2 regions of the Rhizobium sp. SG570 genome follow, and region 1 is predicted to be linked to the other one. Evidence: predicted binding sites of a transcription regulator. Region 1 holds the regulator's gene; the other holds the start of a gene.
The links. Region 1 encodes LexA, which represses DNA repair genes until DNA is damaged. Its sites were predicted from a motif close to TGTTCNNNNTGTGTTCNG; they were not measured.
Positions count from the first base shown of each region.

Region 2: the regulator LexA is predicted to act here: its motif matches at 1,913-1,930, upstream of dnaE (DNA polymerase III subunit alpha).

Region 1 covers NZ_JAAZQI010000002.1:587,415-590,831, reverse strand. Annotated here, with positions in the region: gene kdsA (3-deoxy-8-phosphooctulonate synthase) at 1-107, opposite strand, end outside; gene FHT28_RS06700 (VOC family protein) at 104-991, opposite strand; gene lexA (transcriptional repressor LexA) at 1,416-2,138, shown strand; gene FHT28_RS06690 (ComEC/Rec2 family competence protein) at 2,119-3,417, opposite strand, start outside.
Region 2 covers NZ_JAAZQI010000002.1:329,004-332,420, reverse strand. Annotated here, with positions in the region: gene dnaE (DNA polymerase III subunit alpha) at 1-1,677, opposite strand, end outside; gene FHT28_RS05350 (hypothetical protein) at 2,031-2,627, shown strand; gene FHT28_RS05345 (DUF5680 domain-containing protein) at 2,713-3,180, shown strand; gene FHT28_RS05340 (ABC transporter ATP-binding protein) at 3,188-3,417, opposite strand, start outside.

The DNA.
Region 1 (3,417 bases):
CGGCTTTCCATCTGACACGGACCAGCAATAAGCGACAGCTTGGCGGTGTTGGAAAACAGAACCTTGGAGGCTCCCTCGCCGACGATCACTTCAGAATTCGTGCTCATGCTATCTCCTCGAAGGCGAACAGGGCGCCCGGTCCGGGGGCCAGCCTTGTCAATATACGATTGTTCTTACGCGTGTAGGTGACGCCGTTAGCAGCGAAATGCGACGATGTCACGGAAAGATCGCGTGTTTTGAAAAGGATTGCGCGCGCCTGCAAGCCGGGATCGTCCGAGTGAACAGGCAAATCGTAAAACGCTTCCATGCCTGCCGGCGTCAGGAGCTCGATATCGGCATTGGCCGCCCTGATCGTCAGACCGAAAGAATGTTCCGATATCCAGGGTTCACCGACGATCGCTTCGAAGAAAGTGCGGAACGCGGCCGGGGTGGGTGTCGATATCGCCACCCGCGCAATGCCGGTGACGCCGTTTTCATGGCGCTCCAGCACGCTGCGATCGGCGGGCAGCGGATTGATGCGCTGGCAGCAGAAGGCCAGAAAATCCGGCGCACGCAGATCGGCGGCGAAAGCGAGACGAAAACCGGCGACGGTCTCGGTTCCATCCGGCATTTTCATGGGACGCGAGAAATCCAGCATGCGTCCCGCCGAGATGGCGCTTACCCGAAAGCGCTCGTCATCGGCGACAGCATCCTCCGAGCCGAACACCACGGCTGAAAAGCCGTCTTCACCGAGCCGGAAGCGATAGGCCTGATCGCGCGCAACGAAGACATTCCCCGCGCCGACGCTCTCCTCACATTGCTCAGGGGATGCCACTGCCAGCGGTTCAAGATAGGTCTTGTCCGCAAAGAAGACACAGGCATTCTCGGTGCCGAACGGATGCCGGGCGTCGGGCGCGACGGTGAAACCGAGCTTGCCGAGCCGCTCGCGCGCCAAAGCGAGATTGACGGTCGGCAATACGAGATGATCCAGCGGATGCGGCGACAAAGTCATGATGTCTCCTATTTTCCTGCGCCCGCAGGTTTGCGCCCATCCATCCTCCAATTCAAGATGAAAGCAAGACGATAGAGGCGCAAGACGACCGCATGTCCTGTCGAAGACGCTAGATCATGCGGCTGATTCTTTGATCGGTACCGGAATCGCATGTCGTGAAAATGGCTTTCATCCATGCGTCAGCTACTCAAGGTAGGCTGCATGCGCCCAATGAAGGGCTAAACAGCATTTCCTTATGTTTTCCGATATGTTAGCGCGGATATAACCATATGAGACTTTTATCGGGTCCACCCAGTGATGTCGAATATTTAACTGTCCGTGCAAAGCTTTACCGAAATTTAAGTACTTGCGGAACACATATGGAACATATAGTGTCCGTTCTGGATTTGTTTCACGCTTTTCTCGATTCTGGGGTTCCAAGACGATGTTGACGCGCAAGCAGCAGGAACTGCTTCTCTTCATTCACGAACGGATGAAGGAGTCCGGCGTGCCACCATCTTTCGACGAGATGAAGGACGCGCTGGATCTTGCATCCAAATCCGGTATTCACCGTCTGATCACGGCTTTGGAGGAACGAGGGTTCATCCGCCGGCTACCGAACAGGGCCAGAGCGCTTGAGGTCATCAAGCTGCCGGATGCCTATAATCCAAGCCTGCAGCCGCGCCGCGGCTTTTCGCCGAGCGTCATCGAAGGCAGCCTCGGCAAACCTCAGCCAGTTGCGCCGCCTGCTCCGCCAAAAGTTGCGAACGACGACCAGAACAGTTCTGTTTCGGTACCGGTCATGGGCCGCATCGCCGCTGGCGTTCCGATCTCGGCCATCCAGAATAATACCCACGACATAACCGTCCCTGCCGACATGCTCGGCTCGGGCGAGCACTATGCGCTGGAAGTAAGAGGCGATTCGATGATCGATGCCGGCATTTTTGACGGCGATACGGTCATCATTCGCAATGCAACGACTGCCAATCCGGGCGATATCGTCGTCGCGCTCGTCGACGACGAGGAAGCGACGTTGAAGCGCTTCCGCCGCAAGGGGGCCTCCATCGCGCTCGAGGCAGCCAATCCCGCTTATGAAACCCGCATCTTCGGGCCGGATCGCGTCAAGGTGCAAGGCAAGCTCGTTGGCCTCATTCGCCGTTATCACTGACCGGTGATGCTCGGACGATCGGCGCGCCGAATGTGCCTGTGCGCCAATTGTATGTTCTGTGCCGAGCCCATGGGCGCTGTGGATTTTCGAACGCAGTTACCACATTTGGCTTGTCGGTGCTGAGGTCCATCTCAATGGACCCTGTCTGCCGCAATGTGGCGCCTGTGAAAAGCATGGCGCCGGAGCGGCAGCGATCCAGGCGCAGTCGTACGGGAGTGACGACGATATTGGCCGTATCGCAGGCCGGCGACAGGTAAGCTGCGTCCTCGATGGTGACCAGCATCGCGCCATTTTCAAGCATCGCGACGCACCATGCGCCCTTTTGGCAAGCAAAACTGCCCTGCATGGCCTGGTCGAGTGCTTCATCCATTGCCTTGCGAACTGCGCCCTGCTCTTCGACGCTCAATCGCCGGCGATGATCCGTCTTGCTTATCTGGGGAAGGCGGCTGTCAACAGGAAGGATAGTCGGAGGTTGATGCTCGCTCGCAACCAGCGCTCTCTGCCACTGTTCGAAAATGAAAGCCTGCGGTCTTTCGCGATTTGTTGCCAGTATGTCGTCCTGTCGCAAGGCAACCAGAACACCATCCTCGGAAATCATGAGATCCGGTTTGGGCACGCCAGAGCCGAATGCTGCCACGCCGAGGGAAGAAAGCAGCAACAGCAGGCCAACATGGCGCACGCTCGTTCGCAACATCGTCATGAGCAGAAAGCCTGCGATGAATGTCGGCATAAGCCAGGCGGGCTGGCGGCCGAAGGTAATATCGCCGCCCCATCCCGCCACCGTTTTGGCGATAGCGATGACCAACTCCAGTCCCTCGCCGGTGATTTGCCAAAAGGGCCCGTCGAGACCAAATGGCATAAGCAACATGGCCGCCATGCCAAACGGCATGACGACGACGGAGACGATCGGCATCGCAGCGAGATTGGCTGCAAGGCCGTATGTCGCCAACCGGTGAAAATGCTCGATCGAGAAGATCGCCGTCGACGCGCCGCCAATGAAGGAGGTCGACAATATGCCGCCGAAGAAGCGCGTAACGAACAGCAGCGGGCTCAGGAGCCTGGAGCGCGAAAGAATATTTTCCCGATGCTGGCGCCGTTTCCAAAGCGTGTAGCCGGATACCAGCGCCAGCGTCGCGGCGTAGGACATCTGAAAGCTCGGTCCGAGCACCTGCGACGGCGACAGGCTGAGAATGACGATTGCCGAGAGCGCGACGTTGCGCAGACTGATCGACGGCCGGTCGAAGAGCACGGCAACCAGCATGATCGCCATCATGATGAA
Region 2 (3,417 bases), 260 kb from region 1:
ATACATCGGCACCAGCTTGGAGAGCGGCCGGTCGCCGATGACGATGCCGGCGGCATGTGTCGAGGCGTGACGGTAAAGACCTTCGATCTTCTGGGCGATATCGAGCAGGCGGGCGACGACCGGCTCCTTGTCAGCCTCCTCCTGCAGGCGCGGCTCTTCCTCGATCGCCTTGCTGAGCGGCGTCGGATTGGCAGGATTGTTCGGCACCAGTTTGCAGATCTTGTCGACCTGGCCGTAGGGCATCTCCAGCACGCGGCCGACGTCGCGAAGGGCGGCGCGCGCCTGCAGCGAACCGAAGGTGATGATCTGCGCCACCTGCTCGCGGCCATACTTGGCCTGCACGTAGCGGATCACCTCTTCGCGCCGATCCTGGCAGAAGTCGATATCGAAGTCCGGCATCGAGACGCGTGATGGATTGAGGAAGCGCTCGAACAGCAGCGAGAAACGCAGCGGATCGACGTCGGTGATCGTCAGCGCATAGGCGACCAGCGAGCCCGCGCCAGAACCGCGGCCCGGCCCGACGGGAATATCATGCCGCTTGGCCCATTTGATGAAATCGGCAACGATCAGGAAGTAGCCGGGGAATTTCATGCCCTCGATAACGCCGAGTTCGAATTCCAGCCGCTCCCGATAGTCCTTTTCCACATAGCCCGGCGCCATGCCGAGCGAAGCGAGACGCTGATCAAGACCCTCGACCGCCTGAGCGCGCAACTCCGCCGATTCGGCGCGATCAGCCTCTTCCTCATCGTCGGCGGCGCCGGTGAAGCGTGGCAGGATCGGCTTGCGCGTTTGCAGAACGAAGGAGCAGCGCCGAGCAATCTCGACGGTATTCTCCAGCGCCTCTGGCAGATTGGAGAACAGCTTCGCCATATCGGCACGGCTCTTCAGATAGTGATCAGGCGTCAGGCGGAAACGCGTATCGTCCGAGACGATGGCATTGTGAGCGACCGCCATAAGGGCGTCGTGGGCATCGTAATCGTCGCGGGTGGGGAAAAAAGCCTCGTTGGTGGCAACCAGCGGAAGCGCATGCTCATAGGCAAGTGCGAGCATCTTTTGTTCGTGACGGCGATCATAGGTGCCGTGGCGCTGCAGTTCGACATAGAGCCTGTCGCCGAACAGCCGCTTCAGCGTCAGCAGCCGGGATAGCGCCTGTGGCGCATGCCCCTCTTTCAGCGCTATATCGACCGGCCCGCCGAGCGAGCCGGTAAGCGCGATCATGCCCTCGGTGCCGATCTCCTCCAGCCACGAGGCGGTGATGTGAACGGCATGGTTGCCTTCGCCCCCGAGGTAGGCACGGCTGATCAGATCGACAAGACGCTCATAGCCCCGCTCCGTGGCGGCGAGCAGGACGATGGAGGGCAGCTTGGCAAGGGCCTGTTGCGGCCCGCGCTTTTCGCCTTCGCCACCATCCTCCATGTCGATCGATACCTGGCAGCCGATGATCGGCTGCAGCCCCTCCTCCATCGCCTTCTGGGAAAACTCCAGGGCGACGAAGAGATTGTTGGTATCGGTGATGGCAATAGCCGGCTGATTGTCGCCGGTGGCCTTGGCCAGTATCTTCTTGAGCGGCAGCGCTCCCTCAAGCAGGGAATAGGCGGAATGAACCCGGAGATGCACGAATTCCGGCGCCTCGCCAACTGGCGCAATCGCTGCACCGCTGCCACCCTTATCCGCCATCTCATACCCTTCCGCATGCCTGAATGAATCACCGCCATTCTCGGCATTGCGGACGACAAAGTCCATGAGTTGCTCCCATCAAACTCGGGGGCAACGTGCTCGTACGGGAATAAAATTCACATCGCCATCATGATGAGGGAAAAGCTGGCGACGAACATCACGATGGAGGTGAATGCTGCAACGTCTCGAATGATATCGGTCATTTACGCGCTCCTTACTCGTTATGTTTCTTTTTTGTTCTATTTTTGTTCGGGAGTCAATAGATGCATCAATAAATTTCATCGTCCGATATTTCGTCTTGCCGATGGACGCTCGATCAACCCGAGGCTATGCAGGGACAAAGGGAGATCATCATGAAATTACTGACTTATGCCGTCTTCGCCCTGCTTTCGGTTGCGACCACTGCGCATGCCGGGGACGCCATTGCGCCCGACCGTATCATCGACGCGGCGATCGGCGACTGGAACAAGGACGGCAAGCCGGATCTCGCCCTGCTGGTCGCATCGGCTCCCGACGATCAGGCCGATAATCCGATCGGCATCTACATTTACCTGCGCGGTGGCGAACATGCGCTGCTGAATCTGGCAGTCAGCGCGCCGAACAAGATATGGGGCAGCGTGGGGCCTGACGGCATGGTCGGCCAGGAACCGTCGATCGCGGCGCTGCCGAACGGATCCATCACCGTCACATCGCAAAATGACAGCGTCGGACGCGACCGCTGGGAGCAGACGCTGACACTCGCCTACCGCAACAACAGCTTCGTCGTTGCCGGCTATACCTATGTGTCCCGCGATACGCTCGAACCCGATTCCGGCTACAACTGCGACTACAATGTCCTGACCGGCAAGGCGACAAAGAACGGCAAGGATATCAAGGCAGACGCCAAAACGGTCAAAATCGAGGACTGGCAAGACGACTTCGGCCAGAAAATCTGCGGAGACGGACAATAGCAAACACAGCGTCTGTTCACTATATGTTCTTTACACGCTGCACATTCCATGGCATTGTGGTCGCTCACCATCATTGGAGAGGGCCATGCCGGATCTTGCCGAGCTGAACGATTTCATTGTCATCGCCAAGGCCGAGACCTATGTCGGAGATGGCGAGAGACTGCCGTCCTGCCGAAGCGGCTCGCATGACATCGGCTATGCCAATGGCCGCTGGCGCTATCTCGACAGCTATTTCGGCGGCACGGATTTCGCCGGGCAGGAGCTGGTCTGGCATGACGACGAGCCGGTCTGGGCGATGAACTATTTCGGCCGCATCGTCGAGCCGGACCTGATCGACGGGCGGAGCGCCGGCATGGTCATCAAATCAGCGCTGCTACGGCTCTATCTCGATGAAAAACGCTTTCTCGGCGGCTTCGAATTCGAACACGCCTTCGGCCGTTACGTCGATCGCAGCACCGGCGGCTGCGACCATTTTATCGGTCACGAGGTCATCATGGTGAAGGAGCGCAAGGCCTACGAGCTGGATTATCGCGGCGGGCTGATCGTTCCGTAACGGGCGATCAGACCTCGACCACCTTGCCTTCGCTCAATGTGACGCGGCGGTCCATACGGACTGCGAGTTCGTGATTATGCGTGGCGATCAATGCCGCCAGACCCGACTGCCGCACCAGCGCTTCAAGGGCATCGAAGACATAATGTGCCGTTGCGGGATCGAGATTGCCTGTCGGTTCATCGGCCAGCAGTACCAGAGGCGCATTGGCGACGGCGCGCGCAATGGCGACGCGTTGCT